Regions from separate parts of the Mesobacillus subterraneus genome, predicted to be linked through region 2. Evidence: a T-box and tRNA genes for the amino acid it is inferred to sense, from the RefSeq annotation. Region 2 holds a T-box; the other holds one or more tRNA genes.
What was found. A T-box is a leader RNA that pairs with one kind of tRNA and senses whether it is charged. The one in region 2 lies ahead of alaS (alanine--tRNA ligase), so its partner is inferred to be a tRNA-Ala.

Region 1 (16,320 bases), 1.5 Mb from region 2:
TACTACTAACCTCATTTATGAGTGGAGTAATGAGCATATACCTAAACGGACAATTAGGAGGGTACTGAATAAAAACCTCGAGTTAACTGGCCATGCACAATGGTCCTACTTTAAGTAAATAAGGCTAATTGTCTCAGATTTTAATTTTTTCACTAAGAAGTTTATTTGTCCCGTCATCCACCTTTAGGTTGGATGGCGCTTTTTTTGGATTCGATTCTTTTTGGGTCTCAATCGCCTGTGTGGATGGCCCTTTTGTTGGGATTTGCTCCTTTTCGTGTCTCCATCGACCCAATGGATGGCGCTTTTTTTCGGGATTCGCTTCTTTTTGGGTCTACGACTCTATGGATGACGTTTTATTCACCGAGGACTCCTTTTCGTGTCTCCATCCCCTCTATGGATGCGGATTTTTTCGAGATTCGTACTTTCGTGCTCAATACAAAACAAAAACCCAGCCAGCATCAAATGCTGACTGGGTTCCAATACCTATTTATTCAACCGTAACAGATTTAGCCAGGTTACGTGGCTTATCAACGTCACAGTCGCGGTGCAGCGCTGCGTAGTATGAGATCAACTGCAGCGGGATTACTGAGATAAGAGGTGTTAATAGGCTGTGCACTTCTGGGATGACGAAGCGGTCTTCGTCTGTTTCCAGTCCACTCATGGAAATGATGCACGGGTTTGCTCCGCGGGCAGCGACTTCTTTAACGTTTCCACGGATGCTCAGGTTTACAAATCCTTGTGTTGCAAGAGCGATTACTGGTGTGCCTTCTTCGATCAAAGCAATTGTTCCATGCTTCAGTTCTCCGCCGGCAAAGCCTTCAGCCTGGATGTACGAAATTTCTTTAAGCTTCAACGCGCCTTCAAGTCCTACGTAGAAGTCGATTCCGCGTCCGATGAAGAATGCGTTTCTTGTCACAGTCAGGTATTCACGCGCGATGCTTTCGAATTCCTCTTTGTCATCACAAAGAGCTTCCATAGCTGTCGCCACGATTCCCAGTTCCTGTACAAGATCAAAGTCTACTTCGTGGCTGATTCCGCGAGCTGTTACTTCCGCTAAAATTGCCAGGACCGCAAGCTGTGCAGTATATGCTTTTGTTGAAGCAACCGCAATTTCCGGCCCAGCATGAAGAAGAAGTGTGTAATCTGCTTCACGGGAAAGCGTTGAACCAGGTACATTCGTAATCGTCAATGCTTTATAGCCCATTTCCTTCACCTGAACAAGAACCTGGCGACTGTCCGCAGTTTCTCCGCTCTGGGAAATGAAGATGAACAATGGCTTTTCAGATAGTAGCGGCATGTTGTAGCCGAACTCACTTGAGATATGGACTTCAACAGGAATCTTCGCCAATTTTTCGATGAACTGCTTGCCGACAAGTCCTGCATGATAGGAAGTACCCGCAGCAATGATGTAAATGCGGTCTGCATCTTTCATCGCCTTAACGATGTCAGAGTCGATTTCAAGTGCGCCTTCGCCATCCTGATAGTTCTGGATGATTTTACGCATCACAAGCGGCTGCTCGTCGATTTCCTTGAGCATATAGTGCGGGTATGTTCCCTTTTCAATGTCGCTTGCATCAAGCTCTGCAGTGTAAGGAGCGCGTGAAACTACTTCTCCTTCAAGGTTCTTGATTGTCACTTCATCTTTCGTGACAATGACCATTTCCTTGTCCATCAGTTCAACATATTGGTTTGTTACCTGGATCATTGCCATTGCGTCACTGGCAACAACATTGAAGCCATCGCCAAGGCCGACAAGAAGAGGACTCTTGTTTTTCGCCACAAAAATTGTGTCTTCATTTTGCTCATCTATAAGGGCAAGTGCGTATGAACCATGTAAAAGTGTCAGCGTCTTACGGAACGCTTCTTCTAAGCTCAGACCTTCTTTTACGAACAGTTCGATTAACTGGACGATAATTTCAGTATCTGTTTCACTTTTCAATTCAACATACTGCAAGTACTGGCGCTTCAATAGATCGTAGTTTTCGATTACACCATTGTGGACAAGAGTCAGTCTGCCTGTTGAGCTCTGGTGAGGGTGAGCGTTCACCTTACTTGGAGGACCGTGAGTCGCCCAGCGAGTATGGCTAATACCAGCATTCGCCATGACACCGTTGTCCACTGCATTGCGAAGATCCGCAATGCGTCCTTTTTCCTTGAAAACGTGAACTCCCTTTTCGTTCATGACCGCGATCCCCGCAGAGTCATACCCTCTATACTCAAGCTTTTCCAGACCTTTTAATAAAATCTCTTTCGAGTCGTTATTTCCGATATATCCAACGATTCCACACATAACTTCTTTTCCTCCTGTACGACAGGGGGCAAGAAGCCTCTTATATAGGGGCAGCTTGCCCCCTTATCTCATATAATTGGTCCTGAGGTCAGACTTTAAATATCCAATCCCTCGTTAGTTTTAGCATCCCCATCTCTTTGTGCATTAAGTTGCCTTAATGTTTTAAAGATGGAATTCGCGGCTGTGCATTCAGCCGGGAGGCATCCGCCGAAACTTCGATAAACCTCCACCTCGTCAACTAATCCACACTTACGGTCAAGAATTAGTCCTGGCGCTTTAATTTTCCATTGATCTACCTCTGCCCACCTTTCGATAACATCGTTTTTTAAGGCTTACTACATTAACAGCCTCATTTACAAAAACAGGATAATCATACATGATACACATGCATTCGTCAATAGAAAACAAAGGAAAACAGCCTTCCCGTACAATTACCCTTTATATTCTGGCTAAAACTTCCCTTCACAAGAAAAACGCACCTCCTTGGTCAGTCCTGACAAACGCTTCCCGCCGATAACGCCACGCCCTGTGGCTGGCGGGTCTAGCACATCGTGTGCCTCAGAGGGCGGGCGCTGGAGCTTTACACTTCTCTATGTGAAGAACAATAAACTTTCTCTATAAATAAATATGCATAAGGGCTCTTGTATGTTCCGAAGCCCTTATGCATATGACTGATTGCTATTCTTTTAATCCCATTTCTTCTTCAACTACCACAGCAATTCTTCTTACATATTCTTCACAAAGCTCTGCCGTTGCTGCTTCTGCCATGACACGTACCAATGGCTCCGTGCCCGATGGACGAACAAGGATGCGGCCATTGCCGTTCATTTCCGCCTCAACCTGTTCAATCACAGCTTTTACCTTTTCATTATCTGTTACATGATGCTTATCAGTCACCCGGATATTCACGAGGACCTGAGGGTATTTCTTCATTTCTCCAGCCAGTTCAGAAAGCGGCTTGTTCGTAGCGTTCATGATATTGGCTAGCTGAAGACCTGTTAGCAAGCCGTCACCTGTTGTGTTGTAATCAAGGAAGATGATATGCCCTGACTGCTCTCCGCCAAGGTTGTAACCATTCTTCTTCATTTCTTCAACTACATAGCGGTCGCCAACCGCAGTCTGAACACTTTGGACCCCGTGCTCTTCCAGGCCTTTGTAAAAACCAAGGTTGCTCATTACGGTAGAAACAACTGTACCCTGCTTCAGCTGGCCTCTTTCCTTCAAGAACTTGCCGCAAATGTACATGATTTGGTCGCCATCAACGATGTTCCCCTTTTCATCAATCGCAATCAGGCGGTCGCCATCTCCATCAAACGCAAGCCCAAGATCTGCACCCTTTTCTTTAACGAATGCTGCAAGTGCTTCAGGATGAGTTGATCCAACACCATCATTGATATTCAACCCGTTAGGCGATGCGCCCATTGTGGAAGTATCCGCATCAAGGTCAGCGAACAAGTGCGTTGCCAATGAGGAGGTTGCTCCATGTGCACAGTCAAGCGCGATATGCAGCCCCGTGAACTCTTCATCTATAGATTGCTTTAGATACTGAAGGTACTTTTGTCCGCCTTCAAAGTAATCATTCACCTGGCCAAGATTAGCTCCTACAGGACGAGGAAGCTGATCCACTTCCAAATCCATCAATTGCTCGATTTCATTCTCTTGATCATCAGATAGCTTATATCCGTCCGGGCCAAAGAATTTGATGCCATTATCCGCAACTGGATTGTGAGAGGCAGAAATCATGACTCCAGCCTGCGCGCCAAGGGCCTTTGTCAAATACGATACCCCTGGAGTGGAGATGACGCCGAGCCTCATGACTTCCGCTCCAATCGATAATAGACCGGCAACTAGTGCTCCTTCAAGCATATGTCCAGAAATACGAGTGTCCCTTCCAATTAAAACTTTAGGGCGATCATGTTCCTTTGTAAGGACATAGCCTCCAAAGCGGCCAAGCTTAAAGGCTAATTCTGGTGTTAATTCGCTGTTCGCAACACCACGTACTCCATCTGTACCGAAATATTTACCCATTCTTAAAATCTCTCCTTGTATGAAAAATTGCAGTCAATTACGCATCTTTTTTCGCAACCGATATACTGGCTTTTTCTTTAGCCAATTTCCACGTTATGTTTTGAGGTGCTGTCACCTTCATGTCGACTTCATGATTTCCTTCACCCAGTTCCGACACATCGATCAGAATCTTAAAATCATCAGATGACAGGGATGAAACAATTTCACTGGCCCAGAAATGGTTAGAATCGTCTGACCGTTTTCAGGATCAAGGAAATCGACTTCATACCCCTCATCTATCCCACCGATATCTATAGGGACATTGGAGATCCTTTTTTCGGAAGCCTTTGTAACTTTCAAGGCCACTTTTACCGTTTCAGGTGATATCTTGACAATTCCTTCACCAATGATTACTGGGAGAGTGATCTCCGTATCCTCGTCAACCTTACTAACATCCACTTCTACCCTGACATTATCAAATTTCTCGAGAACGCTTGGGTCAGCAATAATCTCCGCTTCCTTCGTTTCCAACGTTATTGAATCGATTGTGACTCCACTTGGAGGAGTCCCTTTCCGTACAATATTAATAGGTACCATCTTACTTGAGCTTTTAATCGGAATGGTTACCTCGACAACTTGAGGGTCCACGATGACATTAAGCTTGTTCATATCTTTATCCAGAGCAAGCACGCTTGCTTCTCTTGTGATTGTTTCTGATATCTTTCCTGATGAATTGACAGTAGCTTTGACAAAGGTGATTTTATCAACTACATCTTTAGCCCCTGTAATTTTGACTTTATTAGGCTTGACCGCTGGCTTCTCAGCTAGATAGCCTTCCTCAACTATATTACCGCTGAACTCAGCCTCCACCTTGAATTCTTTCGTTACCTTCTCCTGGATGGAAACATTCGCATAACCAGGTTCAATAGTAACGGTCAGGCGATCCGAGACATCTTTAATCGTAATTGGGACTCGCTGATTTCCGAGTTCCGCATCTGTCAAATCTACGAACACTTCGAAATTCCTTAGAGTTTTCGCCTGCTGAACAAGGTTTTTCGGTCCCTGCAGCGTGATTGAAACAGTTTCAGGAACACCAGATACTACCAGGGTGTCTGTATCATAAATCCTTTTTACTGGCACTTCTTCAATCGTCTCCACCTTTTCATCTGAAGGCACATTCACATCACTAGGCTTATCTGGATCGTTTTTAGGTACAGACCCAAAGAGCAGGACGGCAAGAACCAGGGCAACTACTTTTATGAACCAGGGATTATCCATCCATTTATCCATTTTTCTTCCCCCTCCAATTCCAGCGGGTAGAAGCGGCCTGCTTGATTCTTGATGGAGAAATCAGCTCGGCTGTGAGCAGTTCCCTTAGCGTTTCCCCGCTCAAATCACGGTAAAGTTCGCCATTCCGGGTAACTGATAACATTCCCTGTCTCCTCAGAAACAACGATCGTGATACTGTCTGTGACTTCACTGATTCCCAGTGCAGCCCTGTGCCGTGTACCCAGCTCCTTCGAAATGAACGGACTTTCCGACAGCGGCAAATAACAGGCAGCCGCTGCTACGATGTTTTTCTGTATGACTACAGCTCCATCATGAAGCGGTGTATTCGGTATAAAAAGATTAATCAACAGTTCAGAAGAGATTCTGGATTGAAGCTGTATTCCTGTTTCTATGTAATCACTCATTCCTGTTTCTCTTTCAATTGAGATCAATGCTCCGATTCGGCGCTTAGCCATATAATCGGTTGCCTTGATAATGGCCTCCACCATCTTCTCTTCATCTTCCTCTTCCTGCAGCCCTGATCTGGCAAATAGCCGTCCTCTGCCGAGCTGTTCGAGTGCCCGCCGCAATTCGGGCTGGAAGATGATGATAATGACCAAGAATCCCCAGGTCAGTACTTGTTCCATCATCCAGCTAAGAGTATTCAATCCGAAGTAATCACTGACAAACTTTACGATCAGGATGACAAAGATTCCTTTTAAAAGCTGGACAGCCTTTGTCCCTCGAATTATCGCAATCAGCTTATAAATGACGAACCAAACCAGGAGAATGTCAACAATATAAGCTAGATATTCCAAAAAATCGAAATCCGCAAACGACATTGCACTTCCTCCAGTTGTTTAGTAAGACTCTTTCAGAAAAGCCGCTAACCTTCCTGAAAGTTCAATCAGCCTTGTAGTAGAGCTTTTTTCGTTAAAATGACGAAAAAAGCCAGACGTAAAAAAAGCGGAAGATGACCAATGCACTTCAGCCTATAAACCAAGATAACTTTCTTATTATAACACAAGCACTGTTTAAATTAATAATGATGTCATTTGTAGAAACCTTGTCTATTTACCCTCATTCACCCTTTTTAAAAGAGACTCTTAAAAAACAGCCATTCCTACTGGAATGACTGTTCCTTTTCCTCATTTTCAAAAAGGTCTGCCGTGCTTTTAGCCGTCTTCTTTATATGGTACCAAATCCACTCGAATATCTCATTGACTTCATTTATTTCACCAGTGACGTTACCAGCTGAAGCTAGATATTTCTCACCATTGATCAACTCACCGTTAATCACTGTGACATTCCCCTGGACCTCACCCTCGATTTTGACCTTGCCATTTCTGACAACGACATCTCCCTTGACAACTTCTCCTTCAGGGACAATAACTGTATCATTTTCGACAATCAGATTAGGCTGTTTCGATACAGAAAACTGGTGTTCTTGATTCCAGGTCGAAAAGATGCTCCCTGTCATCAGCGCCAGGAAAAGCGAGGCAGCTGTTAAAACCGGATGACTCCTGAACCAACGCTGGATTTCCGTTTTTCTTTTCTCTCGGCAGGCCAGACATTACCTTTGAAGTAAAATCATCTGGTGCCTGGATGTGAGAGGTGCTCTGAACAAGAGCGATGGCTTTATTCAGCTCCCTGAAATATTCCTGGCAATCTGAACAGCTTTGCAGGTGTTCTCTTAAAATCTTTTCATGTTCTTCAGAGATTTCTTCATCTAGATATTCATGCATATAATCAATAATTTGTTCCGAGCATTTCATATTCTTTCACCTCACCTTATACGTGTCGCAACTGTTGCCTTAAGGCTTCTCTTCCTCGATGGATTCTCGTCTTCACTGTGCCAAGAGGCAAATCCAGTATTTCACTGATCTCATTCAGGCTGAGTTCTTCAATATACTTTAATACGATGACCGACCTGTATTTATCGGGTAGTTTTGAAATTTCTTTTTGAATCGCATCCTGCAATTCGATACTTTCAACCTCATCCTCTGGCAAACGCGTTTCAGATGGGACCTGAGAGTACATGGTTAGGCCCTCTGTTCCGGGCACTTCCGCATCCAGAAAGTAATCTGGTTTCTTTTTGCGAATCCGGTCAATACATAGATTTGTGGCAATTCTATAAAGCCATGTTGAAAACTTCAAGTTTTGATTGAAGCTGTTGATATTGATATATGCACGGATAAAAGCTTCTTGTGAAATATCCTCTGCCTCATGCCGATTCCCAAGCATACGGTAGCAAAGCTGGAACACCTTGTCCTTGTATACCTCAACAATCTCTCCATAGGCATTCTGGTCTCCCTTGATTACCTGTTTTATTCTGTGTTTTACAATTGTCTCCATTATTTTACCTCCGCGCTTCATGCGGCTAATCGATATACGAATCGATTCCGTAAAAGGTTTCGTTTTTTTTTATAAAAACTTTATTTATGTATGTAATTGACAAAATCATCTACTAACTGACTTATTTTTGCAAAAAAAGTCTAAAAAACACGATAAGTTAATATTAACAAATTACTACCAGTTTGGTTTAAAAAGTTTTGGCTGGGGTATAAATGAACTATATTTTATTGAAGGCGAGGAAACAATTAATGTGTGCAGAAACGTTGTTGAAGGATATTGAGAATTGCCGTAAAGAGATGGTTGAATTAGCTGCAAAAACCTCGCTGTCAAATCAACGGGTTGTCGACATCAGTACTAAACTCGACCATTTACTAAATAAATATTATCACTTATCATCCAAAAATTCATTTCTATATTAATAATAAGAGAGCAGCAGCCAGACATTTGGCCGCTGCTCCCTATTTTTTATCACTACTATGAGCCTATTCTAAAACTGCCGGAGCATTACAAAAGTTTCTCTCCAAATAAAGAACCCATCAACGCTACTGCTGCGACAGCTGTCTTATTCTTTTCATCAAGTATAGGATTTACTTCGACGAATTCAGCTGAAGTGATGATTTTTGCCTCAGCCAGCATCTCCATTGCCAGATGGCTCTCACGGTAACTGATCCCTCCGATTACCGGGGTACCGACGCCAGGAGCATCTGTTGGGTCCAGCCCATCCAAATCAAGTGAAAGATGGACGCCATCTGTCTTATCTTTCAGGTAATTGACTGTTTCCTCAATGACCGTGGCCATTCCGAGACGATCGATCTCGTGCATTGTAAACACTTTAATGCCCATTTCCTTGATTAGGTCCTTCTCCCCCTCATCCAATGAACGTGCCCCGATGATGACTATGTTTTCCGGTTTTACCTTTGGTGAAAATCCACCTAATTGAGTTAACATTTCATGTCCCAACCCAAGGCTGGCAGCAAGCGGCATTCCGTGGATGTTCCCAGATGGTGAAGTATCTGCTGTATTCAGGTCACCATGTGCATCATACCAAATCACACCCAGATTTTTATAGTGCTTAGATACACCAGTCAAAGTGCCAATCGCAATACTGTGGTCTCCTCCTAATACAAGTGGGAATGATCCAGAATCAATAATCCTGTCTACCTCATCAGCAAGCAAAGCATTTTTCTCTGCTACAAGCTCCAGATTGCGAAGATTGCTGTTAGGATCAATCTTTACCTCTGGTCTTCCAACGGCTATATCTCCCAAATCCTCTATCTCATCAAATAACACTCTCAATCGTTCATTTATTCCAGCATAACGGATCGCACTTGGGCCCATGTCGACTCCCCTTCTCATCTGCCCCAAATCCATCGGCATGCCAATAATCGAAAGTTTCTTCATATATTTCTCCCCCTTGCTTTCTCTTATCTACACTCTATTTTAAACGCTTTCATTCAAATGACTCAACCGGACAGTTTCATGAATATATATACGGTTTGGAATTCAGCGAATTTACGGACTGATTTAAGGGATTCATACCACCAACTCGTTAGAGAGTGTGAACATTCTTGGTGAAGAAATACGGCAGCCCCCACCCTTCGATCTGCACTTTCTTGTCAGGTTGGGGCTCCTCAGCCTGAAACCTGTCACAATAACTGCTTTTTCTTGACAGCTTTGAGTTCCGATACCTGAAACCTGTCATAATAAGTGCTTTTTCTTGACAACTTTGGGCTCCTCAGCCTGAAACCTGTCATAATAACTGCCTTTTCTTGACAACTTTGAGCTCCGCAGCCTGAAACCTGTCATAATAACTGCCTTTTCTTGACAACTTTGAGCTCCGCAGCCTGAAACCTGTCATAATAACTGCCTTTTCTTGACAACTTTGAGCTCCTCAGCCTGAAACCTGTCATAATAACTGCAATTTCTTGACAGCTTAGGGCTCCGCAGCCTGAAACCTGTCACAATAACTGCTTTTTCTTGACAGCTTTGAGTTCCGATACCTGAAACCTGTCATAATAACTGCCTTTTCTTGACAACTTTGGGCTCCTCAGCCTGAAACCTGTCATAATAACTGCCTTTTCTTGACAACTTTGAGCTCCGCAGCCTGTAACCTGTCATAATAACTGCAATTTCTTGACAGCTTAGGTCTCCGCATCCTGAGACCTGTCACAATAACTGCTTTTTCTTGACAGCTTTGAGCTCCATTAGCTGAAACCCGTCACAATTACACTGGCTTCTTGACAACTCTAGCCCTTTCTCCTGCTACGCTGTCTGAACACTGTCCCATTACTGATATCCCTGATATAGAAGGGCAATAATCCACCAAACTGTTTGGAGGGAAATAATAAAAAAAGCCATAAACCCGGTTGGATTTATGGCTGAAATGGTATTTATGTAGTGTGATGGTGGAGCCTAGCGGGATCGAACCGCTGACCTCCTGCGTGCAAGGCAGGCGCTCTCCCAGCTGAGCTAAGGACCCAATTGGAGCGGAAGACGGGATTCGAACCCGCGACCCCAACCTTGGCAAGGTTGTATTCTACCACTGAACTACTTCCGCATGATTTTATTATAATAGATAAAACCCCTAAAAATAAAGGATTAAGTTCATTCTTAGGGGTCTTAACATGAGTGAGCCATGAAGGACTCGAACCTTCGACCCTCTGATTAAAAGTCAGATGCTCTACCGACTGAGCTAATGGCTCAAATTTAAAGTGGGACAAAGATTGCCTCCACCCATTTATATTCCCTGTCGCATCTGATGCTCAAAAGACCTTCGGTCTTTCTCGCAGATTGCCAGGGAGGAAACTCAATGCAGCGAGCAATCTGCTCTACCGACTGAGCTAATGGCTCGTTAATGGCTGGGCTAGCTGGATTCGAACCAACGCATGTCGCAGTCAAAGTGCGATGCCTTACCGCTTGGCTATAGCCCAATGAAAAAAATAAAAAGGACATTAATAGCTTGTCCAATTTTAATATGTATTAAAATGGTGGAGGGGGACGGATTCGAACCGCCGAACCCGGAGGGAGCGGATTTACAGTCCGCCGCGTTTAGCCACTTCGCTACCCCTCCACATATAAGTGCTTCTGTACCTAGTTAGATGCTCAAATTCCCTTCGGGATTTTTCGCATGCTTCCGCTGAAGTTATTCAAGGAAGAAAGAAGCATGGTGCCGGCAAGAGGACTTGAACCCCCAACCTACTGATTACAAGTCAGTTGCTCTACCAATTGAGCTACACCGGCATGTTAATGAAGATTAATTTCATCAGGTAAAAAAAATCATGGTGGAGGATGACGGGATCGAACCGCCGACCCTCTGCTTGTAAGGCAGATGCTCTCCCAGCTGAGCTAATCCTCCATTATTAAATTCCCTGATGTTTTTATCACTGGTGTGAAAAAATCTTGGTGACCCCTACGGGATTCGAACCCGTGTTACCGCCGTGAAAGGGCGGTGTCTTAACCGCTTGACCAAGGGGCCATTAATAATATTTTCAGAGCTTCCAAGCGGGCTCGAACCGCTGACCTCTTCCTTACCATGGAAGTGCTCTACCTGCTGAGCTATGGAAGCATTTTGCTGCCAGCTCAAATGACTTTTGTCATTTAGAGATAATGGCTCCGCAGGTAGGATTCGAACCTACGACCGCTCGGTTAACAGCCGAGTGCTCTACCACTGAGCTACTGCGGAATAATGGTAATTTTACATAACTCTTGCAGAAGATTCGGCTGCCTCATCTTAGAAGTGATCCAAGATGAAAAAGCATCATCGCCCGGCGGCGTCCTACTCTCACAGGGGGAAACCCCCAACTACCATCGGCGCTGAGAAGCTTAACTTCCGTGTTCGGTATGGGAACGGGTGTGACCTTCTCGCTATCGCCACCAGACTATTTGGTTTGAGGTTTTATTCCCTCAAAACTAGATAATGTGTAAGAAGAATTCAAGAAAAACGAGTCATCTAATTTGGTTAAGTCCTCGAACGATTAGTATCAGTCAGCTCCACACGTCACCGCGCTTCCACCTCTGACCTATCAACCTGATCATCTTTCAGGGTTCTTACTAGCTTGCGCTATGGGAAATCTCATCTTGAGGGGGCTTCATGCTTAGATGCTTTCAGCACTTATCCCGTCCGCACATAGCTACCCAGCGATGCCTTTGGCAAGACAACTGGTACACCAGCGGTGCGTCCATCCCGGTCCTCTCGTACTAAGGACAGCTCCTCTCAAATTTCCTGCGCCCACGACGGATAGGGACCGAACTGTCTCACGACGTTCTGAACCCAGCTCGCGTACCGCTTTAATGGGCGAACAGCCCAACCCTTGGGACCGACTACAGCCCCAGGATGCGATGAGCCGACATCGAGGTGCCAAACCTCCCCGTCGATGTGGACTCTTGGGGGAGATAAGCCTGTTATCCCCGGGGTAGCTTTTATCCGTTGAGCGATACTCTTCCATGCGGAACCACCGGATCACTAAGCCCGACTTTCGTCCCTGCTCGACTTGTAGGTCTCGCAGTCAAGCTCCCTTGTGCCTTTACACTCTGCGAATGATTTCCAACCATTCTGAGGGAACCTTTGGGCGCCTCCGTTACTCTTTAGGAGGCGACCGCCCCAGTCAAACTGCCCACCTGACACTGTCTCCCGCCCCGATCAGGGGCGTGGGTTAGAATTTCAATACAGCCAGGGTAGTATCCCACCAGCGCCTCCACCGAAGCTGGCGCTCCGGTTTCTCAGGCTCCTACCTATCCTGTACAAGCTGTACCAAAATTCAATATCAGGCTACAGTAAAGCTCCACGGGGTCTTTCCGTCCTGTCGCGGGTAACCTGCATCTTCACAGGTACTATAATTTCACCGAGTCTCTCGTTGAGACAGTGCCCAGATCGTTACGCCTTTCGTGCGGGTCGGAACTTACCCGACAAGGAATTTCGCTACCTTAGGACCGTTATAGTTACGCCGTTTACTGGGGCTTCGATTCAGAGCTTCGCGTGAGCTAACCCCTCCTCTTAACCTTCCAGCACCGGGCAGGCGTCAGCCCCTATACTTCGCCTTGCGGCTTCGCAGAGACCTGTGTTTTTGCTAAACAGTCGCCTGGTATATTCACTGCGGCTCATCTAGGCTATTCACCCAAATGAGCACCCCTTCTCCCGAAGTTACGGGGTCATTTTGCCGAGTTCCTTAACGAGAGTTCTCTCGCTCACCTTAGGATTCTCTCCTCGCCTACCTGTGTCGGTTTGCGGTACGGGCACCTTTTATCTCGCTAGAGGCTTTTCTTGGCAGTGTGAAATCAGGAACTTCGGTACTATATTTCCCTCGCTGTCACAGCTCAGCCTTCACGCAAGCGGGATTTGCCTCACTTGCAGCCTTACTGCTTAGACGCGCATATCCAACAGCGCGCTTACCCTATCCTACTGCGTCCCCCCATTGCTCAAACGATAAAGAGGTGGTACAGGAATATCAACCTGTTGTCCATCGCCTACGCCTTTCTACTCGGCTTAGGTCCCGACTAACCCTGAGAGGACGAGCCTTCCTCAGGAAACCTTGGGCATTCGGTGGATGGGATTCTCACCCATCTTTCGCTACTCATACCGGCATTCTCACTTCTAAGCGCTCCACCAGTCCTTACGGTCTGACTTCAACGCCCTTAGAACGCTCTCCTACCACTGACATCTAAGATGTCAATCCACAGCTTCGGTGATACGTTTAGCCCCGGTACATTTTCGGCGCAGAGTCACTCGACCAGTGAGCTATTACGCACTCTTTAAATGGTGGCTGCTTCTAAGCCAACATCCTGGTTGTCTAAGCAACTCCACATCCTTTTCCACTTAACGTATACTTTGGGACCTTAGCTGGTGGTCTGGGCTGTTTCCCTTTTGACTACGGATCTTATCACTCGCAGTCTGACTCCCACGGATAAGTCTTTGGCATTCGGAGTTTGTCTGAATTCGGTAACCCGATGAGGGCCCCTAGTCCAAACAGTGCTCTACCTCCAAGACTCTTACAACGTGAGGCTAGCCCTAAAGCTATTTCGGAGAGAACCAGCTATCTCCAAGTTCGATTGGAATTTCTCCGCTACCCACACCTCATCCCCGCACTTTTCAACGTGCGTGGGTTCGAAGCCTCCAGTTGGTGTTACCCAACCTTCACCCTGGACATGGGTAGATCACCTGGTTTCGGGTCTACGACCACATACTAATTCGCCCTATTCAGACTCGCTTTCGCTGCGGCTCCGTCTTCTCAACTTAACCTTGCATGGGATCGTAACTCGCCGGTTCATTCTACAAAAGGCACGCCATCACCCATGAACGGGCTCTGACTACTTGTAGGCACACGGTTTCAGGATCTATTTCACTCCCCTTCCGGGGTGCTTTTCACCTTTCCCTCACGGTACTGGTTCACTATCGGTCACTAGGGAGTATTTAGCCTTGGGAGATGGTCCTCCCAGCTTCCGACGGGATTTCTCGTGTCCCGCCGTACTCAGGATCCACTCAGGAGGGAACGAAGTTTCAACTACAGGGTTTTTACCTTCTCTGACGGCCTTTCCAGACCACTTCATCTACCCCGTTCCTTTGTAACTCCATGTTGAGTGTCCTACAACCCCAAGAGGCAAGCCTCTTGGTTTGGGCTATGTCCCGTTTCGCTCGCCGCTACTCAGGGAATCGCGTTTGCTTTCTCTTCCTCCGGGTACTTAGATGTTTCAGTTCCCCGGGTCTCCCTTCAATACCCTATGTATTCAGGTAAAGATACTGTTCCATTACGAACAGTGGGTTTCCCCATTCGGAAATCTCCGGATCAAAGCTTACTTACAGCTCCCCGAAGCATATCGGTGTTAGTCCCGTCCTTCATCGGCTCCTAGTGCCAAGGCATCCACCGTGCGCCCTTTCTAACTTAACCTAAAAGGTCATTTCTCTATTAAATAGAGAGAAAAACTAAAATGGCGATCACTCGGTTTTTTCTTGGTTCTTCTTACTTACGATTATCTAGTTTTCAAGGAACAAAAAAGTCTTGAGGTAATTGCTCCCTCAAAACTAAACAAACAAGCGGTCAACTATGTGGATTACATCCACAGTACGAACCAGAAGGTTCGCATTCCGATTGCCTTTACGGCAATATCCTTAGAAAGGAGGTGATCCAGCCGCACCTTCCGATACGGCTACCTTGTTACGACTTCACCCCAATCATCTGTCCCACCTTAGGCGGCTGGCTCCATAAAGGTTACCCCACCGACTTCGGGTGTTACAAACTCTCGTGGTGTGACGGGCGGTGTGTACAAGGCCCGGGAACGTATTCACCGCGGCATGCTGATCCGCGATTACTAGCAGATTCCGGCTTCATGCAGGCGAGTTGCAGCCTGCAATCCGAACTGAGAATGGATTTATGGGATTGGCTCGACCTCGCGGCTTCGCGACCCTTTGTTCCATCCATTGTAGCACGTGTGTAGCCCAGGTCATAAGGGGCATGATGATTTGACGTCATCCCCACCTTCCTCCGGTTTGTCACCGGCAGTCACCTTAGAGTGCCCAACTGAATGCTGGCAACTAAGATCAAGGGTTGCGCTCGTTGCGGGACTTAACCCAACATCTCACGACACGAGCTGACGACAACCATGCACCACCTGTCACTCTGTCCCCCGAAGGGGAACGCCCTATCTCTAGGGAAATCAAGAGGATGTCAAGACCTGGTAAGGTTCTTCGCGTTGCTTCGAATTAAACCACATGCTCCACCGCTTGTGCGGTACCGTCAATTCCTTTGAGTTTCAGCCTTGCGGTACCGTACTCCCCAGGCGGAGTGCTTAATGCGTTTGCTGCAGCACTAAAAGGGCGGAAACCCTCTAACACTTAGCACTCATCGTTTACGGCGTGGACTACCAGGGTATCTAATCCTGTTCGCTCCCCACGCTTTCGCGCCTCAGCGTCAGTTACAGACCAGAGAGCCGCCTTCGCCACTGGTGTTCCTCCACATCTCTACGCATTTCACCGCTACACGTGGAATTCCGCTCTCCTCTTCTGCACTCAAGTTCCCCAGTTTCCAATGACCCTCCCCGGTTGAGCCGGGGGCTTTCACATCAGACTTAAGGAACCGCCTGCGCGCGCTTTACGCCCAATAATTCCGGACAACGCTTGCCACCTACGTATTACCGCGGCTGCTGGCACGTAGTTAGCCGTGGCTTTCTGGTCAGGTACCGTCAAGGTACCGGCAGTTACTCCGATACTTGTTCTTCCCTGACAACAGAACTTTACGACCCGAAAGCCTTCATCGTTCACGCGGCGTTGCTCCGTCAGACTTTCGTCCATTGCGGAAGATTCCCTACTGCTGCCTCCCTAGGAGTCTGGTACCGTGTCTCAGTCCCAGTGTGGCCGATCACCCTCTCAGGTCGGCTACGCATCGTTGCCTTGGTGAGCCGTTACCTCA
Region 2 (16,320 bases):
TCCAGATTTTTTCGTTGACGATTGCTTCTACTTGCTCAAGCTCTTCAGCAGTCACCTGACCAAAATGAGAGAAGTCAAAACGCAATCTTTCAGGCTCGACCAGTGATCCTGCCTGATTTACGTGACCTCCCAGTACATCCTTCAATGCCTGGTGGAGCAAGTGTGTTGCAGTATGGTTCTTGATGATGCTCGTACGGTTTTCCTGGTCAACTTTAGCTGTCACTTCAAGGTCCTGAGTTACGGTCCCCTCTTCTACAACTGCATGGTGAAGGTTTTGTCCGTTTGGAGCTTTCTTTACATCCTTGACAGATAGCTTAACGCCATTCGCTTCCACTGTTCCCTTGTCAGCGATCTGGCCGCCACTTTCTGCATAGAAAGGTGTAGTATCAAGGATGAAATGAATCTCATCACCTGCTTTCGCTTCCTCAACAAGCTCGCCTTTCTTGACTAATGCAACAATCTTGCTGTTTGTTCCAAAATTGTCATAACCGACGAATTCGCTGCTTTCTTTGATGTCACCAAGAATGCCACCTTGCACCTGCATGGAACCTACATCCTGTCGTGCTGCACGAGCTCTTTCACGCTGTAGCTCCATTTCTTTTTCAAAGCCTTCATGATCGACCTTCAAGCCTTCTTCTTCAGCATACTCTTCTGTTAATTCGACAGGGAATCCGTATGTGTCATAAAGGCGGAATACATCCTCGCCCTGCACCATACCGCTGCCTTTTTCCTTTTCTTTCTTGATCAGTTCAGAAAGAATGGCAAGGCCTTCGTTCAGTGTTTCATGGAAGCGGTCTTCTTCGTTCTTAATGACCTTCTGGATAAATTCTGTCTTTTCTTTTACCTCTGGATAAAAGTCATGCATGATTTCACCGACAACCGGCACCAGCTCGTACATAAACGGACGATTGATGTTCAGCTTCTTCGCATAACGGACCGCGCGTCGCAACAATCTGCGAAGTACATAGCCGCGGCCTTCATTTGATGGGAGGGCCCCGTCACCGACAGCAAAAGCAACAGTACGAATGTGGTCTGCGATCACCTTGAACGCTTCGTCCTTCTCCTTGGACTGTCCGTACTTTTCATTGGAGATTTCTTCAGTTGCATTGATGATTGGCATGAACAAATCTGTTTCAAAGTTTGTTGGAACGTCCTGGACAACAGAAGCCATACGTTCAAGACCCATGCCTGTATCAATATTTTTCTTTGGCAGTGGAGTATACGTTCCATCAGGATTATGGTTGAACTCTGAAAACACCAAGTTCCAAACCTCTAAATAACGGTCATTTTCGCCGCCAGGGTACAATTCTGGATCGTCAGGGTCATTGCCGTATTCAGGGCCTCTGTCATAAAAGATTTCCGTGTTCGGACCACTAGGGCCTTCACCGATATCCCAGAAGTTCCCTTCCAAGCGGATGATCCGATCTTCAGGCACACCGACTTTTTCTTTCCAGATCTGGAAAGCTTCATCGTCCTCAGGGTGAATTGTCACGGACAGTTTTTCAGGATCAAAGCCGATCCATTTTTCATCCGTAAGGAATTCCCATGCGAATTCAATTGCTTCCACCTTGAAATAATCACCAATCGAGAAGTTCCCGAGCATTTCAAAAAAAAGTATGGTGGCGCGCTGTCTTGCCGACATTTTCAATATCGTTCGTACGGATTGATTTCTGCGCGTTTGTGATCCGCGGATTTGCCGGGATCACACGGCCGTCAAAATACTTTTTAAGTGTTGCAACACCGCTGTTAATCCATAGAAGGGAAGGGTCATCATGCGGGACAAGCGGCGCACTCGGTTCGATTGCGTGACCTTTTTCCTTAAAATAATCAAGATACATTTTTCTTATTTCAGCACCTGTCAGTTTTTTCATAAAACCAACCTCCTAAATCCAAGTGAAATGTAAGCTTTCAGGGATTTTAGGCAACAAAAAAAAGCCCTCATCCCTGGACAGGGACGAGAGCTTGCTCGCGGTACCACCCTGATTATGGACACAAACTTGCGCGCCCATCTCTCAAAAACGCTTTAACGCAGCTGCTACGGCAGGTTTTTCCTGCACTCCGGAATAGCCTTCTGTTATTCTTCACCGGGAATTCTTTCAGCCTGGGAACCCCTCTCTGGACGATGGTCTATAACATACTCGTTCCTTCTACATTTTTCGAATTATTAATCTATAGCCGAATTATATATAGCCTGTCGCAGTTTGTCAAACGACATGACGAAAATTATGAAGGCCGTTCTTTCTTTCTCTCAAGGATGATATGATCTTTTGCATGAATCAATGCCGCCCTCAATACAACCAGGACAGGTACGGCAAGTATTAATCCAAGGATGCCGCCAACCTCCTCCCCTGCCAGCAATGCAAACATGATCATCAGCGGATGCATATGCAGGCTTTTGCCGACAATCAGCGGAGACAGAATATTCCCCTCGAGGAACTGAAGAGAAAAGACGATCACGAGTGCTAGAAGCACCATTTTAACCGACATAGTCGCCGCGATGATGACTGCCGGAATAGCTCCGATGATTGGCCCGAAATAAGGAATTACATTGGTTATCCCGACAATCGCTCCAAGCAGCAGCGAATATTTTATGCCTGCCAGCCAAAAAAACAAGGAGGATAGGACACCGATTATTAAACAAATAAGCAGCTGTCCGCGGATATAACTGCCGAGCGATTTGTCGACTTCATGCAAGAACTTGGCGCCTGGCTGTCTCCACTGCCGAGGGGTTAGATACCACGCCGCTTTTTTAATGGCACCGAAATCTTTCAGCATGTAAAAAGCAATAAACGGGATTACAGCAATTGTAAGGATGGAATTAATGGTATCCATCAGGAACGTCATCGTACCAGCAAGCACACCATCAAGCCATTGCTCCATCCGAGTAATTCCATCTTCGATTCTTTCATGGATGCCTGCCAGCCACTTAGAAGTCTGGTCAATAATATTATTGACCATTTGTTTATACTGCTCGGCGAAATACGGAGCATTTTCTGCCAGGTCGCCGAGCTGGTGAATCAGCGCAGGAATCCCTTTGTAAAAAGCGAAGCCCGCTCCACCAAAAAACAAAATATAGATAATCAGGATCGAAACTCCTCGATGAAGCCCTCTTTGGTGAAGAGCCTCCACTATCGGATGGAGTAAATATGTAATGAAAGCAGCCACGGAAAAAGGCACAAGCAGCGAAAGCAATACTTCCAAAAAAGGAACCCATATGGATTGTAATTTTATGAAAACGAACAGAACAATGAACAAAAGGAGAAGAAATCCAAGCCGGTAATACCATTTCATCTGGATGTTCATCATCTTCGCCCTCCTTCCTGTTTTATTCTGAAAAGAAAGGGAGTGGATTATACATTTTTGTCCTTGTCTGGATATTATTTAAGCTATAATTTACGGTTTTATAGCGAAAAGTTCTCTTTTATAGCGAAAATCTCATTTTTATAGCGAAAAAAATTATTTTATAGCGAAAATTTGATTATTATAGCGAAAAACGTTTTTTTATAGCGAATTGGAAATTACCAGCTTTTTTTTCCAATTTGAATCATAAAAGATCCCTTGCGAAACGCAAGGGATCAAGTTGAACATCCGAATTAGAATAAAGCTTTGCTCATTTTCTTGCCAAGCTTCTTCATTTTCCTTCCAGACATCATATTGTTGTTGGAAGCATAATTGTAAGCTGCCATACCAGCGCCAAAAGCGATTGCGGAGGTTAACATTTTATTCATGTGCTTCACCTCTTTGATTTATTTTACATGCCGTATTGACGTTGATCTTCTTCGAATAAATCATCAAGTGAGCTCAATGTTCCATCTTCTTCGACTTGATGGGTATGAATCAAGCCTTTGTTCAGAGACAGTTCGATGAAGCAATTCCAGCAGTAATATTGGTTGATGCCAATTTTACCGATATCCTTGCTCCTGCAATTGGGACAACTTAACATAAGGACACCTCATCTCGATTTGACAGTGACGACGATGGCATCCTTTCCGATTGCAGGTGGACCAGTGGTCTTTATGACACGCTTTCCATTCGCTATATCCGAAAAAAAGCCATCCGTTAATTCGTACCCTACAATCGTGCCCAATTCTTCCATAAAATATACATCCTCAAGCAAGCCAAGCTGCTCCCCTTCATTCGAAAGAAGCTTTTTCCCAGCAAGACTCTCATTATGCTCAAATGTATATTCAGGCTCTGTCTCCAATCGCTCCAAGGCTGATTTGTCTTTCACCATGATCCCATCTTCACCAAAAGATGAAACTTGATCCACTTTCACCTGAAACGTTTTCTTGATGAACGCACCCTTTTTTACAAGTAAGCCTACTACGCTTCCATTGCCAGAAATGCTTACATCACAAACTTCGCCCAGTTTTTGACCATTAACCAATTCATATACAGGCAGTCCCTTTAAAAGTGAAAATGTCCGCAAAAGTGTGTCCCGCCTTTCCCGAACAGTTATAGTTTCTACTCTATTCCCCGTTTCATGTGGTGTAAGGATTTCCATTCGAAGACCAGAAAAATATTTTTAAAATACTGTGTAATTCTTTGATGGTTTTGCACACTAAATAAAAAAATACCAATCGAAAGGGAATTAACATCATGAAAAAACGGATCTCAGTGTTATTGTTCAGTTTATGTTTAGTTTTAACGAATGTTGGGTTTGGATCTGCTGCCAACCATCCGAGGAATACTTATGAGGTTAAGCCTGGGGATTATTTATGGAAAATCGCTGCTACATACCGGACATCAGTTGAAGACATTAAACTCATTAACGGTCTGCAGTCGGATTTGATTTTAATTGGACAGAAGCTAAGAGTACCGATCATGTATGAAGTCGTCCCTGGGGACACATTATGGAAGCTGTCTGTTGCGTTCAATTCCACCGTACAGTCAATCAAAACCACTAATCATCTTAACTCAAACATGATATATGCAGGGCAAATTTTGCGGATACCTCCAAAACAACTTACCATGGAGGGGCAGTATGTCCTTATGACAAGGGAGGAATTCAAGGACTGGCTATTCAATCACCTTTTCACCCGAAAGATCGGTAAAATCCAGCAGCATCACACGTATCAGCCATCGTACCAGCAGTTTAATGGTTCCAATCACTTTACCTTATTAAAGGGAATGGAAGACTATCATGTTAATTCCATGAAGTGGAGCACAATCAGCCAGCAATTGACGACATTTCCGGATGGATTGGTTGCTGTAGGAAGATCATTTAACAAACCTCCTGAAGGTTCGTTTGGACTGCTGAATAAATCGGTGATGGAAGAGATTGAAGCAGATGCACTTGCAATAGAGAATGTGGGGAATTTCGATGCTGGCAATAACCAGATGACCGCTGAGCAAAGGGAGACCGTACTTACGGTCACAGCATTGCTTATGATGAAATTTGGACTAACACCATCGGTTGACAGTATTACCTATCACCATTGGTGGGATATCAATTCAGGTGAAAGAGTACTGGATGAAGGAGAAGGGCACGCGGTCAAAACTTGCCCAGGCACCGGATTTTTTGGCGGAAATTCCACAGCGGACGCTAAGAATCATTTTTATCCTATGGTGAAGAAAAAAATGCAGGAAATATCTGCTGCTTTAAGGTGAAGGTGAAGGTGAACAAGCAAGAACCCGCGCAGCGATTACGCGGGTTCATCTTAAGACTAACTACCTTCCTCCATAAAATCATAAGGAGTCAGATTGTCCATTCCAATCATCGGATCAGCGTTTTTAATAATTTCAATATAATTCATTTTTTCAACTTTGATGTTATCTTCATGATTTTGGTGCTTACACTCCGAATGTTCCTTTGTACCCGTTTCATCCTGCAATTCGGGCAGCAATAGAACAAGCTTTTCTACAAGAGTTGTATTCCTTTCGGTATCTTCACCGCGTTCGATCCCCATCTTCAGTGCTTCTTCTTCACCAACAAGAATCAGGAATTGCTTGCTCCTGGTGATTGCGGTATAAATCAGATTCCTGCGCAGCATTCTGAAGTAGCTTTTCACTACTGGAAGGACGACAATCGGAAATTCACTACCCTGGGATTTATGCACGGAACAGCAATAAGCGTGGGTGATTTGCGAGAGGTCTGCCCTATTATATGTAACTTCTATGCCATCAAAGGACACAATCAGCTGATCTTGCTTTTCGGTGTTTTCCTTCGCGTAAAAGATCGCGACAACCTCACCCATGTCACCATTGAACACATTGGCTTCCGGCTGATTTACCAGCTGAAGGACCTTATCCCCGATACGATACTTCACATCGCCAAATGCAAGCTCTTTTCTCGTTCCATCAGAATTAGGATTGAAGAGATCCTGCAGCAGCTCGTTCAACCGGTCAATGCCGGCTGGACCACGGTACATTGGTGCCAGCACCTGGATGCTCCTAGGAGAATACCCTTTATTCTTAGCATTGGCGACAACCTTTTCGACTACCTGAGGAATCTGGCTTGTCGTACATTTTATAAAAGAACGGTCAGGCTGCTGAGCAGAAATATCTTCTGGCAGAAAGCCTTTTTTGATTTGATGAGCAAGTTCGATTATTGATGATCCTTCAGCCTGTCGGTATATATCCGTCAGCCTAACAGTCGGGACCCTGCCGGAATCAAGTAGATCCTTCAGTACCTGGCCAGGACCTACTGAAGGAAGCTGGTCTTCATCTCCTACAACGATCACCTGAATATTGTCAGGCAGAGATTTGAATAATTGATGGGCGAGCCATATATCAACCATTGAGGTTTCATCAATAATCAATATCTTTCCCTCAAGCGGCTGGTCTTCATTATGGTCAAAACCTTCTGCGCCATTCCAGCGCAAAAGCCTATGAATGGTCACGGCAGGAAGACCTGTTGACTCAGTCATCCTCTTTGCCGCACGACCAGTCGGCGCCGCAAGCAAGAACGGATAAGGTTCTTCTTTTTTATAATCTTTCGGGTCAAGTGAACAGCCATGTAGCTCTGCATATAGCTCAACAATTCCTTTAATGACCGTCGTTTTACCTGTGCCGGGCCCACCGGTCAGAATCATCATCGGTGACATAAGCGCTGTCTGAATCGCTTCCTTCTGGCTTGGCCCATATTGGACACCAAGGCGCTCCTCAAGATTTCCGAGCGCTAGGAGAAACTCCGATTCAGGAAATTGATTTTCGTATTCTGTCTGTTCAAGGATTCTTTTAATGTTCACAACCAGGCCCTTTTCCGAATAATAGAGAGATGGCAAATAGACTCTCTGTTCTTCAGCAACCAGCTTTCCTTCTTCACCGAGCTTGATGATTTCCTTTGAGATATCAGTAAATACAATTTCAACATTTTGATTGTCTTCTAGAAGCTTTTTCACTTCGACGAGAAGGTTTTCTGCTTCCATGAAAACATGACCGCCCTGTATGCTTGAATTTTCAAGTGTATAGAGACAGGCTGCCTTGATCCGGTCAGGATGGTTACCAGTTAAACCGAGCTGGCTGCCCAGTTCATCCGCCCTCCCGAAACCGATGCCTTCGATATCCTCCACAAGCTTGTACGGATTGTTCTGAATTACATCAATCGCCTGTTCCTTGTAAACTTGATAAATTTTCATCGACAGCTGAGGACCAAAGCCATATTCATTCAATGCGACCATCACTTGTTCGAGGCCCTGATGCTCCATCAATGTGTCATAAAGTTCCTTTGCTTTTTCAGGTGCCAGCTTCGGAATCTGGTCAAGGACAGACGGGTTCTCGATAATCCTTGTGATGGTCTTTTCACCCAGTGTATCAACGATTTTCTCAGCTGTTTTCTTCCCGATTCCTTTGAAAAGGTCACCGGAAAGGTAGCTGATGATCCCCTGCTTTGACTGCGGCAAGTCTTTCCGGAAATGAGTCGCATGGAATTGTGCACCGAACTTAGGATGTTCTTTTACCTCACCAAAGAAAATATAAGTCTCCTGCTCATGAATCCGGGGGAAATACCCTGTAATGACTGCTTCCTTATCCTCGTACTGCTCATTTGTTTCCTCAACCCTGATCCTAAGGACTGTGTATAGATTCTGTTCATTATGAAAAATGGTAACAAGATGCTTCCCTTTCATGAACTTGCCTTGTTCTGAAAACAAATCAAGCGAGTCCTGTTTGTCCAAAGTACTTCCCCCTTTCCGTCAAACCAATTTGTTCAAGCTGGTTTCGCATTGAGTGAGAAACAAAGACGAAGAAAAGGTGCTTAATTAATCGATATCTTGTCCCTCAATCAATTTTTTGCCGTGTCCTGCAAGCAAGTGGTCTGGCTGGATTTCCAATGCACGATTGAACATCTGGAGCGCCTTTTCACCATTTTCCTTATAACCATAAGCCACACCTAGGTTATAGAGGGCGTCTGCATGCTCCGAATCCATTGATATTGCAAGTTCAAACACATTAATCGCTTCGTCGATAAACCCTTCCCTTGCAAGGCAAAGCCCATATTGAAAATTGGCTTCGGCATCATTTTCGAGAAGCTCTGTACTGCGCTGTAAATATGGCAAAGCAAGCTTGCTGCTGCCCATCTGAGCGAGGCTCATTCCCAGCATAAAAAAGTTATCGCCACTATCCAGCCCTTTTTTAAGCGCAAGTTCGAACATGTTTTTTGCTTTCTCGAAATTTTGTCCATCATAATAAACTCCGCCTTTGCTGTAGTATGCTGCGGTTGCATTCTCATCAAGGCTGATTGCTTTATCGTAAAAGTTCATTGCTCGTTCATTATCACCCACTGCGGTGAGGACGTTTCCGAAATTTATGTATGCAACCGGGTCTTCTGGATGAGCATCAATCGCTTCCGCGAATGCTTTGGCAGCCTCTTCCCATTTACCTTCTTTCATAAACTCAATACCTGTCTGGTTTTTATCCATTTCTAACACTCCATTCTCCATGAAAGTATACCATATTAATGCAGGGTTTAGACTCTTTTCGAGGAACACCTGAAATGCAGATTTTTCGATTTAGTAGAATGTATCCCAAAAAGATCATAAGCTAAAACAATCCCCGGCGAAGCTGGCCCGCCGGGGATTGGATCAGGATTAACCGACATATGTCAGTTTGTTTCCATTCTTGAAAATTTCATCAATCGTACCTCCGCCAAGACACTCTTCCCCATCGTAAAAAACGACAGCCTGTCCGGGAGTCACGGCACGTATTGGTTCTTTGAACAAGACTTTTGCCGTACCGTCATCCTGCAGCTCGACCGTTACAGCATTATCAGGCTGACGGTAGCGGAATTTAGCTGTACATTCGAACGTTTTCGACTTCTCCTTGTCAGATACAAAGCTGACATTAACCGCCGTGATACTGTTAGAATAAAGCAGTTCGTTATGAAAGCCTTGTTCAACAAGCAAGACATTACGCTCGAGGTCTTTCCCGACAACAAACCAAGGTTCACCTGATCCGCCAATGCCTAAACCCTGGCGCTGGCCGATTGTATAGTACATCAGACCATCATGCTTCCCTTTTACCTCGCCGGTCATCGTCTCCATATTGCCTGGTTGGGACGGAAGGTAATTTCCAAGGAACTCCTTGAAGTTCCTTTCACCAATGAAGCAAATGCCGGTGCTGTCTTTTTTAGTTGCTGTAGCAAGATCCGCTTCTTTTGCAAGCTCCCTGACACGGGATTTTTCCAGATTCCCAATAGGGAACAACACTTTTTCTATCTGGTCCTGACTCAATTGGTTCAAGAAATAAGTCTGGTCCTTATTTTCATCCAGCCCACGAAGCATTTTGCGTTCTCCGCCGATGTCTTCCACTCGTGCATAATGACCTGTTGCCAGGTAATCTGCGCCAAGATTCATTGCATGCTCAAGGAATGCTTTGAATTTAATTTCCTTGTTGCACATGACGTCCGGGTTAGGAGTCCTTCCTGCTTTATATTCATCTAGGAAATAAGTAAACACTTTATCCCAATATTGTTTTTCAAAATTAACCGCATAATATGGAATGCCAATCTGGTTGCAGACGCGGATCACATCCTCGTAATCCTCGGTAGCCGTGCAGACTCCGTTTTCATCCGTGTCGTCCCAGTTTTTCATGAAGATGCCGATCACATCATATCCCTGCTCCTTCAAAATGAGCGCAGCAACTGATGAATCAACACCGCCGGACATTCCTACCACCACTCTTGTATCCTTCGGTGATTTTCCCATTATGCTTCACCTCTTTTCTGTTCCTATAAAACTTATTCTTCCCTTAAACCTGGTTATTCTTCGCAAGCCTTCGGACAATTTTCACCGTATCCTCTGCTGCTTTTTCAATCTGTTCTCTTGTATTGTGCAGACCGAAGCTGAACCGGATAGAATTTGTCAGCTTATCATCTTCTTTTCCGAACATCGCTACAAGCACATGAGAAGGCTCGATTGATCCAGCCGTACACGCCGATCCGCTTGAAGCAGCAATTCCAGATAAGTCTAGGTTAACAAGCATCGCCTCGACATTCGTGCCTGGAAAACTTAAGTTTAAAATATGCGGGAGTGATTTATCAAGCAATCCGTTCAGCTGGAAAGAGATTCCGCTCATTTGGAGTTTATCAATGAACAAATTCTTTAAATCATCATAGAAGCTGCGTTTTGTCTCAAGCTCCTGCCGGGATAGCTGAACTGCTTTTCGAAACCCCGCGATCGCTGCAACATTCTCGGTGCCGGCACGGCGTTTTCTTTCTTGTTCGCCGCCGAAAAGCTGACGTGCCAGCTTGATTCCATCACGGATAAAAAGAAAGCCAATCCCCTTGGGCCCATTGATTTTATGGGCTGAAACAGAAAGTAAATCAATTTTCAATTCATCAACTTCCAATTTTTCAATGCCATAGGCCCTGGACAGCGTCTGTATGGAATACAGCTTGATGATCTACAAGCATTTCACCAATCTCTTTTATCGGCTGGATTGTGCCTACCTCATTGTTTCCGTACATTATGGTTACAAGGATCGTATCATCACGCAATGCTTCTTCGAATGATACCATGGATATTTGGCCATGTTCGTCCACCGGCAGATAGGTGACCTCAAATCCTCGTTTCTCCAATTCCTCACAGCTGTGCAGGACAGCATGGTGTTCAATCTGAGTCGTGATGATATGCTGCCCCTTCGAGCGGTTATTTTCCGCATAGCCGATAATAGCCAGATTATCTGCTTCAGTGCCGCCGCTCGTAAAAATGATATTGTTCCCCTTCGTTCCTATGCTCTTCGCCAGTTCATCACGAGTATCATCGAGGATTTTCCTGGTCACACGGCCGAAATGATGGATGCTTGAAGGGTTGCCGAATTCCACTTCCATTACCTTGACCATTTCAGCCAGGACGTCCGGATGCATTGGTGTAGTGGCTGCATGGTCCAAATAGATTCTTTCCAAAGTCGTACCCTCTCTTCAGAAGTTTTTTTAAAAATTGCCTTTGTTGCATCTCCATTAATAATGGGTTGTGCAAGACAACAAATTTCCACTTAAGAAAACCTAAATATAAAACATATAAGCGTCAGACTCACCAAAGTTGTCTGAATGATTGGCGAGGTCTTCGATTGTTGTATTATCGAGTACGTCCTTGACCGCGTCTCTGATTCTTGTCCAGAGCTCACGCTTGGCTGGTTCCTCGTCATCTATACCTTCGACAATGCTGATGGGCCCTTCCAGGACTCGAATTATATCTCCAGCTGAAATGGTAGACGGTTCAGAACTGAGAATGTAGCCGCCATATGCTCCCCTGATACTTTTCACCAGTCCGGCATTCCTTAGCGGCGCAACCAATTGCTCCAGGTAATGCTCTGATAAATCATTTGTTTGCGCAATGGATTTCAAAGATATTGGGCCTTCTCCATATTTTTTGGCCAGCTCGATCATAATGGTCAGTCCATAGCGCCCTTTCGTTGAAATTTTCATAATGCACCTCTATTCAAATTTTTCTTAAAGGTTAGCTATTTTTTCAGATATATTCATAATGCCCCATATGGCATTCTCTCACTTTAAATACTACCAAAAATCCTCAGTCAATAGGTAGGCTTTTGCAATTATAGCACAAATTGCGCGGACCATGCGCAAGTCCCTCGTTCGTGTTATTGTATATATACGAAATATGCGTTATTGGAGCGATGAGCATGAATCTTAAACCTCTTGCTTTCAGAATGCGGCCGCGGACGATTGAGGAAGTGATTGGTCAGTCGCATCTTGTAGCTGAAGGGAAAATTATCAATCGAATGGTCAAGGCAAAGCAATTGTCCTCCATGATTCTTTACGGACCGCCTGGAATCGGAAAAACCTCCATTGCCAGCGCTATAGCAGGAAGCACGAATTTCGCGTTCAGGACTCTGAACGCTGTTACCAATAATAAAAAGGATATGGAAGTCGTCGCCGCTGAAGCAAAAATGTCTGGGAAGGTCATTCTCCTTCTAGATGAGGTTCACCGCCTTGATAAAGCAAAGCAGGACTTCCTGCTTCCTTACCTCGAAAATGGGATGATAGTCTTGATTGGAGCGACCACAAGCAATCCATATCACGCAATAAATCCCGCAATTAGGTCAAGATGCCAGATTTTTGAACTGAAACCGCTTGAACCTGATGATATAAAAAAAGCATTGCAAAGGGCCATTGCGGATGACGAAAGAGGCCTTGGAGACTTGAAAATCGAAATTACCGATAAGGCACTTACCCATTTCGCCACTGCCTCAGGGGGAGATGTGAGAAGCTCACTGAATGCTCTTGAACTAGCCGTGCTGTCCACCGAACCCGATGGGGATGGGATCATCCATATTGATGAATCTGAAGCGGAAGAATGCATGCAGAAAAAAAAAGTCTCGCCCATGATAAAGACGGAGATGCCCATTACGATGTGCTCTCAGGTTTCCAGAAATCCATCAGAGGCAGCGATGTAAATGCCGCGCTCCACTATCTTGGCAGATTGATAGAAGCAGGCGACCTAGTCAGCATCAACCGAAGACTCCTTATCATTGCCTATGAAGATATTGGACTGGCTAGCCCGCAGGCGGGACAACGGACGCTGGCCGCAATAGAAGCGGCAGATCGGGTTGGCTTTCCGGAAGCAAGAATTCCCCTGGCGAATGCGGTTATAGAACTCTGTCTGTCCCCAAAGTCCAATTCTGCTTATGCTGCTCTTGATGCCGCTCTTGCAGATATCCGCTCTGGTATCAGCGGCGAGGTGCCTGACCATCTAAAGGATGCTCATTATAAAGGAGCGAAAGACCTGGGAAGAGGAGTGGATTACCTTTACCCGCATGATTATGAAGGTGGTTGGGTCAAACAACAGTATCTCCCGGACAGGATTAAAAATAAAGTATATTACAAGCCAAAGAAGACCGGAAAATTCGAACAGGCGATTGCTGCGATTTATGAAAAAATTACAGGCAATAAAAAATAAGCGGCAGGACCACCGTCATGGTGGTCCTTGCCGCTTTTTTAGCTGTTCACACGCTCTATTTCAATGTCTTTTAACAATTCCTTTACAACATAGCTCGCCATGATGAGCCCAGCTACTGACGGAACAAACGCATTTGAAGATGGCGGCATTTTCGCCTTCCGAATTTCAGCATTATCATTGCCGACCTCTTTACGTACATCTTCACGGATTACAATCGGGCTTTCATCTGAAAAAACAACCGGAATCCCTTTTTTGACTCCTTCTTTGCGCAAACGGGTACGAATGACTTTAGCAAGAGGATCAGTGTGCGTCTTGAAAATATCAGCGATTTGGAACCGGGTCGGATCCATCTTGTTAGCTGCGCCCATGCTTGAAATCATTGGAATGTTACGCTTAATGGACTCCTTGATCAGATGGATTTTATAAGAGATTGTATCAGAAGCATCCACAATAAAATCCAGATCGTATCCAAAAATCTCTTCATATGTTTCTTCTGTATAGAACATTTTTAACGCAATGACTTCACATTCAGGATTAATATCCATGATCCTGTCGCGCATCACTTCTACCTTCTGCTTGCCCACAGTCGAAAGCAGGGCAATAAGCTGGCGATTAACATTCGTGATATCGACATCATCCTTGTCGATCAGAATCAGCTTGCCAACACCCGATCTAGCTAAAGCTTCTGCCGCAAAAGAACCAACCCCGCCAATTCCTAAAACAGCGACAGTACTATTTTTCATTATATCAAGGCCTTCCTTACCAATGGCCAATTCATTACGAGAAAATTGATGAAGCATCCATACTCACTCCAAATAAAAGATTGATGTTACTATCTATACCCGCTTTTGAATATAACATACCCAAAGTTAATTTCAAGTATTTTTATAGGAATTAGTGTGTATATTAGCACTGAATGTGCTGAATTAATGATTTAACGCCGATTATAAGAGTTCTATCGGACAAACCGAAGCCAGAAAGCCCAAAAAGTGTCCGTTAGAAGGGCTCTATCGGACAAACGGAACCCGGAATTCCTGAAAAGTGTCCGTTAGAAAGGCTCTATCGGACAAACGGAACCCGGAATTCCTGAAAAGTGTCCGTTAGAAGGGCTCTATCGGACAAACGGAAGCCGGAAATCCCGAAAAGTGTCCGTTAGAAGGGCTCTATCGGACAAACCGAAGCACGAATTCACAAAATCTGTCCGTTAGAAGCTCTCTATCGGACAAAAGGATGAACAAAATCATAATAACTGTCCGTTAGGGGGAATACGGATTCAGTCATATTGGCCTTTATAGGAAGATTATTAGAACATCAAAAAAACCATGCATCCGCATGGTTTTTGATTACGTATGTAGGAAGAGTCCCAATCGTGCCGTCGTGTTGGTTGCCTTCGTCTTGAACCCGCTCTCAGCAGGTGGGTGCCCTGTTCCGGGTTTCTGTAAGTCCTCTAGCCAGAGGCATTTACGCGGCCCGAAAACGCGAACTCCCGAAGGATAGATGTTAGGTCAAAACTTCAGGTTAAACAACGAACACATCAGGACTCTTCGTCTGTTGTAATTATATTACCACACACCTGAGTGAACTTCAAGGATATGACTAATGGATATTACTGGTCTTTTTTAACTTTTAATGACAAGTGAAGTTCATCAAGCTGGGCTTCGCTTACTTCGCCAGGAGCGTCTGTCAATAGATCGCTTGCACTTGCTGTTTTCGGGAACGCAATCGTATCGCGCAGGTTTGTTCTTCCGGCAAGGAGCATGACCATTCTGTCAAGTCCAAGTGCGATTCCGCCGTGTGGAGGCGTTCCATATTCAAATGCCTCAAGAAGGAATCCAAACTGCTCGACTGCCTGTTCCTTTGTGAAGCCAAGAACAGAGAACATTTTTTCCTGTACATCTCTTTCAAAAATCCTTAAGGATCCGCCACCTAGCTCGTAGCCGTTGAGGACAAGGTCATATGCCTGTGCCTTGACGCTTGCTGGATCGCTCTCTAATTTAGACAGGTCTTCGCGGGCTGGCATCGTGAATGGATGGTGAGCTGCGAAATAACGATCTGCTTCCTCGTCAAACTCCAATAGTGGTCAGTCAGTAATCCAAAGGAAATTGAATTTGCTCTGGTCAATCAAGCCTAGCTCTTTTCCAAGCTTTAAGCGCAAGGCTCCAAGTGCATCAGCTACAACAGACTTTTTATCCGCTACGAAAAGCAGGAGGTCGCCGGCTGAAACTTCTAATTTCGCCTGAAGTGCTGCCTGTTCTTCTTCTCCAAAGAACTTCGAGATCGGGCCTTTCAAGCCGTCCTCTTCAGCTTTCAGCCATGCAAGACCTTTGGCACCGTATACAGAAACAAATTCAGTCAGTCCATCAATATCCTTACGTGAATAGTTAGCTGCGGCACCTTTTACATTTATAGCTTTCACCTGGTCGCCGTTTGCAACTGCAGAAGCAAATACTTTGAATCCAGAATCCTTAACCGTTTCCGAAAGGTCCACAAGTTCCATTCCAAAACGCGTATCCGGTTTGTCAGATCCGAAGCGACTCATCGCCTCTTCGTAACTCATGCGAGGAAATGGCTCCGTCACATACATACCTTTTACATCCTTCATGACCTTCTGCATCATTTTTTCAGTCAAGCCCATGATCTCTTCCTGGCTCATGAAACTTGTTTCAATATCGATTTGCGTGAATTCCGGCTGTCGGTCAGCTCGCAAGTCCTCATCGCGGAAGCAGCGGGCAATCTGGTAATAGCGTTCAAAGCCGCCAACCATCATCAGCTGTTTGAAAATCTGCGGCGATTGAGGCAGAGCGTAGAATTCGCCTGGGTGAACACGGCTTGGCACTAGATAGTCACGCGCACCCTCAGGTGTACTCTTTGTTAAAATCGGTGTTTCTACATCAAGGAATCCTTCGCCATCAAGGAAGTCACGAATCGCTTTGGTTGCCTGATGTCTCATCTTGAAAGTTTC

Region 1: it has a tRNA-Ala gene. The T-box ahead of alaS (alanine--tRNA ligase) is inferred to sense a tRNA for this amino acid. The anticodon was not compared.

The regions. Positions count from the first base shown of each region.
Region 1 is NZ_CP129019.1:4,219,852-4,236,171, forward strand. Features, by position in the region: gene glmS (glutamine--fructose-6-phosphate transaminase (isomerizing)) at 488-2,290, opposite strand; gene glmM (phosphoglucosamine mutase) at 2,969-4,318, opposite strand; gene LC048_RS21980 (CdaR family protein) at 4,481-5,587, opposite strand; partial or broken gene cdaA (diadenylate cyclase CdaA) at 5,580-6,408, opposite strand; partial or broken gene LC048_RS21990 (zf-HC2 domain-containing protein) at 6,690-7,341, opposite strand; gene sigW (RNA polymerase sigma factor SigW) at 7,358-7,921, opposite strand; gene LC048_RS22000 (Spo0E family sporulation regulatory protein-aspartic acid phosphatase) at 8,134-8,340, shown strand; gene rocF (arginase) at 8,426-9,322, opposite strand; tRNA gene LC048_RS22010 (tRNA-Ala) at 10,325-10,400, opposite strand; tRNA gene LC048_RS22015 (tRNA-Gly) at 10,404-10,478, opposite strand; tRNA gene LC048_RS22020 (tRNA-Lys) at 10,551-10,623, opposite strand; tRNA gene LC048_RS22025 (tRNA-Gln) at 10,777-10,851, opposite strand; tRNA gene LC048_RS22030 (tRNA-Tyr) at 10,907-10,991, opposite strand; tRNA gene LC048_RS22035 (tRNA-Thr) at 11,086-11,161, opposite strand; tRNA gene LC048_RS22040 (tRNA-Val) at 11,201-11,276, opposite strand; tRNA gene LC048_RS22045 (tRNA-Glu) at 11,322-11,396, opposite strand; tRNA gene LC048_RS22050 (tRNA-Thr) at 11,414-11,486, opposite strand; tRNA gene LC048_RS22055 (tRNA-Asn) at 11,529-11,603, opposite strand; rRNA gene rrf (5S ribosomal RNA) at 11,684-11,799, opposite strand; rRNA gene LC048_RS22065 (23S ribosomal RNA) at 11,876-14,802, opposite strand; rRNA gene LC048_RS22070 (16S ribosomal RNA) at 15,028-16,320, opposite strand, start outside.
Region 2 is NZ_CP129019.1:946,220-962,539, reverse strand. Features, by position in the region: partial or broken gene alaS (alanine--tRNA ligase) at 1-1,871, opposite strand, end outside; T-box leader at 1,948-2,159, opposite strand; gene LC048_RS04710 (AI-2E family transporter) at 2,224-3,303, opposite strand; gene LC048_RS04705 (YrzQ family protein) at 3,594-3,728, opposite strand; gene LC048_RS04700 (hypothetical protein) at 3,752-3,943, opposite strand; gene LC048_RS04695 (PRC-barrel domain-containing protein) at 3,953-4,429, opposite strand; gene LC048_RS04690 (LysM peptidoglycan-binding domain-containing protein) at 4,600-5,610, shown strand; gene recD2 (SF1B family DNA helicase RecD2) at 5,667-8,117, opposite strand; gene LC048_RS04680 (tetratricopeptide repeat protein) at 8,202-8,861, opposite strand; gene mnmA (tRNA 2-thiouridine(34) synthase MnmA) at 9,030-10,145, opposite strand; partial or broken gene LC048_RS04670 (cysteine desulfurase family protein) at 10,189-11,344, opposite strand; gene cymR (cysteine metabolism transcriptional regulator CymR) at 11,444-11,866, opposite strand; partial or broken gene LC048_RS04660 (replication-associated recombination protein A) at 12,082-13,358, shown strand; gene LC048_RS04655 (tRNA threonylcarbamoyladenosine dehydratase) at 13,397-14,158, opposite strand; RNA gene ssrS (6S RNA) at 14,715-14,902, opposite strand; partial or broken gene aspS (aspartate--tRNA ligase) at 14,965-16,320, opposite strand, start outside.